Linked DNA regions of Jeotgalibacillus aurantiacus. The protein of the gene in region 2 interacts with the protein of the main gene of each other region in a pairwise test. Links are inferred from orthologs where the notes say so. Each region holds a gene or a part of one and is shown on either strand. Other genes may lie near its edges.

Evidence for each region. Proteins that work in one complex are often made in the same cells at the same time.
Region 1: the proteins of hflC (region 2) and ftsH interact in binary tests that used the Escherichia coli proteins (3 or more experiments, as listed by UniProt). The link is inferred for Jeotgalibacillus aurantiacus from one-to-one orthologs.

Annotation. Positions count from the first base shown.
Region 1 is NZ_JACNMS010000009.1:24,157-27,154, reverse strand. What follows is about bases 49-2,998. They hold ftsH (ATP-dependent zinc metalloprotease FtsH), read right to left. Parts: upstream 2,552-2,998; coding sequence 545-2,551; downstream 49-544. Other genes in these bases: hpt (hypoxanthine phosphoribosyltransferase), read right to left, coding at 2,660-2,998; H7968_RS17340 (type III pantothenate kinase), read right to left, coding at 49-322. Also shown: more of H7968_RS17340, read right to left, coding at 1-48. UniProt on the Escherichia coli protein: Acts as a processive, ATP-dependent zinc metallopeptidase for both cytoplasmic and membrane proteins. Plays a role in the quality control of integral membrane proteins.
Region 2 is NZ_JACNMS010000004.1:142,081-145,125, reverse strand. The notes cover bases 26-3,022. They hold hflC (protease modulator HflC), read right to left. Parts: upstream 2,006-3,022; coding sequence 1,046-2,005; downstream 26-1,045. Other genes in these bases: hflK (FtsH protease activity modulator HflK), read right to left, coding at 1,995-2,966; polA (DNA polymerase I), read right to left, coding at 26-941. In the rest of the region: more of polA, read right to left, coding at 1-25.

The DNA.
Region 1 (2,998 bases), on a different replicon or contig from region 2:
CCCCTACCTCTTTTGGATTATCATACTTTATATTTAAACCGGTTTTCATTCCCGGTCCAACGACAAGCGGTTTTAAATTGAAGTACTTTTTACACATGCGCTCAAGCGGGAACATCACAGGCGGAACGACAGATGAAATAATGATCCCATCAAAATCAGAAAAAGAAAGGCCAACATGCTCAAACAGGTTTTTCACCAGCATGCCATATTCATCTTCTGTTTTATTCCGGTTTGTTTCCACGCGCCAGTGATGAAGTAATTCATCCTCCCGATACACCCCGAGAACAGTGTTTGTGTTCCCAACATCCAATACAAATAACATCTTTTTTCACCACACCTAAAGTATTCTACACACTGACCACATCATACCACATTTTATGGATTAGACAGGTAGAGAAGTTTCAGCCGGTTAAATTGCCTTGGGGTCGGTTATCTTATTTTATTTCCCGGGAAAGAACCGTATTTCGAAAAAGGCATAAATAGCAAAATCCGCGGTTCCAATATTGGAACCGCGGATCATTTGGCAGTTAAAACGCCTTAGTGATTATGATTTACGCTCTTCATCTGAAGAAGGTGGTGTTTCCTCGAGCAGCTCTTCAGAAGATTTTTCTTCAGGAGCCTTCTCTGAGGAAGTTTCCTCTGAATCAAGCTCTTTTGATTCTTCTGTCACGTCCTTACGCTCGCTGTCGCCATTTGTAGCGCCGGCGCCGTAGTCTCGCTCAGGAAGTTTCCCGTGATCAACAAGGCTCTTGATCTGTTCAGCATCAAGCGTTTCGATATCAAGTAACGTCTCAGCAATCAACTCAAGCTTGTCACGGTTCTCTGTAAGAATCGTTTTTGCACGCTCATAACATTCTTTAATAATGCGCTGAATCTCTGTATCAATTTCATACGCAATTTTATCAGAATAGTTTTGCTCACTGTTAAAGTCACGTCCGAGGAATACCTGTCCCTGCGACTGACCGAACTGAAGTGGTCCAAGCTTATCACTCATACCGAATTCCGTTACCATTCGGCGGGCAATTCCCGTCGCACGCTGGAAGTCATTGTGAGCACCTGTTGATACTTCACCAAAGATAATATCCTCAGCTACACGTCCGCCAAGCAGACCTGTGATCTTATCAAGAAGCTCAGGTTTTGTCATAAAGTAGCGGTCCTCTTTCGGAAGCATAACGGCGTAACCGCCTGCCTGACCACGAGGTACGATCGTTACTTTGTGAACCATATCGGCTTCATCAAGCACAACCCCGATGACGGTATGTCCTGCTTCGTGGAACGCCACAATCTTTCTCTCTTTTTGAGAGATGACACGGCTCTTCTTGGCAGGACCCGCAATAACGCGGTCTGTTGCTTCATCGATATCGCCCATATCGATCAGCTTCTTGTCCTGACGGGCAGCAACAAGCGCCGCTTCGTTCAGAAGATTTTCAAGATCAGCACCTGAGAATCCAGGTGTACGCTGAGCGATGGCTTTCAGGTCGATATTGTCAGAAAGCGGCTTGTTTCTAGCATGTACCTTAAGTACAGCTTCACGACCCGTAACATCCGGGCGATCTACGGTAATCTGACGGTCAAAACGTCCTGGACGAAGAAGTGCCGGGTCAAGAATATCCGGTCTGTTCGTTGCGGCAATCATGATGATTCCTTCGTTGCCTGCAAATCCATCCATTTCAACAAGAAGCTGGTTCAGCGTCTGCTCACGCTCATCGTGACCTCCGCCAAGTCCTGCTCCACGCTGACGTCCGACTGCGTCAATCTCATCGATAAAGATGATACATGGTGCGTTTTTCTTTGCATTTTCAAATAAATCACGTACACGTGATGCCCCGACCCCTACAAACATCTCAACGAAGTCTGATCCGGAGATCGAGAAGAATGGAACGCCGGCTTCTCCTGCCGCAGCACGCGCTAGAAGCGTTTTACCGGTTCCAGGCGGTCCGACAAGCAGAATCCCTTTTGGAATACGTGCGCCAACGTCTGTAAATTTGCGTGGATCTTTCAGGAAGTCTACAACTTCGACAAGCTCCTGCTTCTCTTCGTCTGCTCCTGCCACGTCTTTGAAACGAACCTTTTTCTTCTCTTCTGTATAAAGCTTCGCCTTACTCTTACCAAAGTTCATGACACGGCCACCGCCGCCACCCTGAGCCTGGTTCAGAAGGAAGAAGAATAAAATAAAGATAATGACGAACGGAATAATCGTCGTCAGAAACGTTACCCATCCGCTTGTCTCAGGTGCAGGAAGAACATTCACTTCTGTGCTGTTCTGCTGTGCTACCTCATCAATGGTTTCAAGTGTCGTGCTTTCAAACGGGATGTTTGTAAGGAAGTATTCTTCCTCTGCATATCCGTCAAGCTGCCCGCGAACATTATATACATTGCGGTCAGGCTGAATTTCAATTTCAGTTACATCTCCGCCTTCAAGAGCGTTGATAAATTCACCATATGTGAGTTCCTGGTTTGGCTGGTTTCCGTTATTAAAAAACCCAATAATCCCGATAATTACCAGGAAAATGATTAAATAAAAGATCGTATTACGAAATATCCGGTTCATCCCTTACCTCCTCCCACGGTCAAAGAAACTAATAACAATATTATCATAGTAAAAGAAAACGTGACAACCAATAAGCCTGCTTCAAACGCGCTCTGGTGCGCGTTTCGATTATTCTTCCGAATTCGTATAAATCTCAGGCTTTAACACACCGATATATGGGAGGTTCCGGTAACGTTCCGCATAATCCAGTCCGTATCCGACAACAAATTCATCCGGGACAATAAATCCAACATAATCAGCTTTAATATCTGCTTTACGGCCTGATGGCTTATCAAGCAGTGTCACAATTTTGATTGATTTTGCTTTACGGTATTTGAACAGATCCACCAGGTAGTGAAGTGTCAGACCGCTGTCAATAATATCTTCCAGGATTAAAATATCGCGTCCCTCAACTTTAGTGTTCAGGTCCTTAATGATCTTTACTTCACCTGAAGAAACAGTAGAGTT
Region 2 (3,045 bases):
TGATCCGGAATACTGTTTTTTTCAAAGTCAGTAATCGTTTCCCACTGAATCTCCTTCAGCTCCACCTTTTCTTCTGCAGGACCGTCGAGCTTTTCGAGCAGCGAATTAAAGCCAAGCTCCTTATAAAGCTTAATCAGCTTTGCAGAATCTGCTTCTTTTTTTCCGAGCTGATCAAGCTTTACTGTGACAGGAGCCGTTCTTGTGATCGTCGCAAGTTTTTTACTCATGACTGCATGCTGCTCATTATCTGAGAGCTTTTCCTTCAGCTTCGCCCCGCTTACCTCATCGATCGATTCATACACTTTTTCAAGCGTGCCAAATTGCTTTAGAAGCTTAATCGCTGTTTTTTCACCGACCCCGGGAACGCCTGGAATGTTATCGGAAGCGTCACCCATAAGCCCCTTCATGTCAATGATCTGATCCGGTTTCAGCCCGTACTTTTCTTCAATATGTGCAGGCGTATATTTCTCCAGATCGGTAATTCCTTTTTTCGTAATATCCACTCTGACTTTATCAGACGAGAGCTGCGTTAAGTCTTTATCTCCTGATACAATCACTGTCTCAAAGCCTTCTTTTTCAGCCTGCGCGGACAGCGTTCCGATAATATCATCCGCTTCGTATTGATCAAGCTCATAATATTCGATGCTGTGGGCATCGAGCAGATCTCGGATAAAAGGAAACTGCTCAGATAATTCAGGTGGTGTTTTCTGACGTCCTCCTTTATATTCTGAGAAGGTTTTATGCCGGAAGGTTGTTTTACCGGCATCAAAAGCCACCATTAAGTGAGTCGGTTTTTCCTCGTCAAGCAATTTCATTAGCATGGTTGTGAAGCCGTAAATGGCATTCGTATGTATTCCTTTATCATTATTGAGTAACGGTAAAGCAAAGAAAGCACGGTATGCAATACTGTTCCCATCAATCAGCATCAACTTTTTTGACACGCTGATCCACTCCTTTTCCGGTTCAATTACAGCAAAAAGCCGCTGTCCTTCCTTCATTTTAGCATTTCCAAAATGAAAGGGAAAACAGCGGCACCTGCACACTTTTATTCAGTTATTCCCTGCAGGAGGGAAGCGTACGGTGAGTCTGAAGGTAAAATAATCATCGTTTCATCATTCACCGTTGTTTTATACGACTCGAGTGTTCTAAACAGCTCATAAAACTCAGGATCTTTTGAGAAGGCTTCATTGTAGATTCTGGCCGCCTCTGCTTCACCTTCCGCACGGATCACATCAGCTTCCGCGTTTGCTTTTGCCAGCAGCTCCCTGACTTCACGATCCGTATTCGCTTCGATCCGGTTTTTGTTCGCATCACCCATTGATAAGTATTCCTGAGCTGTTGACTGACGCTCAGAAATCATTCTTGTATAAACGGACTCCTCATTCGCCTCTGGAAGATTCGTCTGTTTCATCCGGACGTCAACAACTTCAATCCCGAACTGCTCCTGTTCAAGCAGTTCATTGACCCGCTCTGTTACACGGTCATTCAGGCTTCCTCTGGAAGAGTTTTCATCATTTATAATCTCATCATAATTCAATCGTCCAAGCTCAGACCGGACAACTGAATAAATATATTCTTCCATGCGGGATTCTGCATTGACCATGGTACCCGCATTCGAGATCATATTAATTGGCTCTGTAATACGCCAGACAGCGTAATTATCAATAATAATACGCTTTTTATCCATCGTGTTAATTTCCGCTTCAGATACATCATAGGTCATCTGATATTTAGGGAGTGTCGTGACGGACTGTACAAACGGAATCTTCGCGTGTAATCCCGGCTCTTCTATAATATTAACAACCTCTCCAAACTGACGAATCACCCGGTATTCTCCTTCTTTTACGATAAACACATTCAAAAGGGCAATGATCAGAAGGAAGATGAGAAGAAATGATATGATCCCTGCTTTACGGTATTTCTTCCAGTCAATATCAATATTTTTCTTAGTCTGTTTTGGCTTTTTATTAAAATCAAATACTTTATTCTGATCATTATTGTCCATTTGACGAACCCTCACTCTCTTCAGCAGGTGGCGGAACCGGCTGCTGACTGTCAGGCTGCAGTGGAAGGTATTTCAGCGTATCTCCATTATCATTCATGATGTAAAGCTTTGTTCCCGGGAGTACTTCTTCAAGCGTCTCCAAAATCAGACGCTGACGGGTGATCTCCTGATTGTTCTGATACTCGGCAAAGATTTCGTTAAAGATCGCAACGTCTCCTCGCGCCTGTTCGATCCGGGCTGCTCTTTCACCCTGGGCCCGGGATTCAATGGCATCCTTTTCCCCCTGCGCCTCGTTTACTTTCTGATTTCTATATTTTTCAGCCTCATTTTCTTTCGTGATCATCGTTTCACGTGCATCCGTTACAGCGGTAAATGCCTGACGCACTTCCTGGTTTGGCAGTTCCACGTCCTGCAGCTGGACTGCCTGAACGGAAATCCCTACCTCATACTTCTCCATCAATGATGCCAGCAGTTCCCGAACCTCTGCTTCAATTTCCGCTTTCCCTGATGTCAAAGCATCATCTATAGTAGAACTTCCAATAATACTCCGGATGGATGCGGACGTTGCATCGTATAAAACCTCGCGCGGGTCCTCCGCATTGAACAGGTAGTCACGAGGTTCAGTAATTTTCCACTGAACAACAAGATCCGTTAATACAATGTTTTCATCACCTGTAATCATCACGGTTTCTTCAGGAAATGATTGAATTTCCCCGCCTTCCTGTTCATAACCAAACTGCAGACTGAAGGTTTCCTTTGATAACACCTCCACCTGCTGAATAGGCCATGGCAGCTTGAACTTCAAGCCTGATTCGGTGATGGTTTCATTGGCTTCACCAAATGTTAAAACGAGTGCCTGCTCGGATTCATCAACGGTGTACCAGGATGTAAACAATATAATAAGAAGGATGACAGAACCAAACACAATCCCGATCCCAGCCATAATTCGTCTTATGCTCATCTCATTCTTCCTTTCTGTATGTATTGCCTATAATACGATTATGTAACAGAAAGGTTTCAGTAAAATGTCAAAAATGATG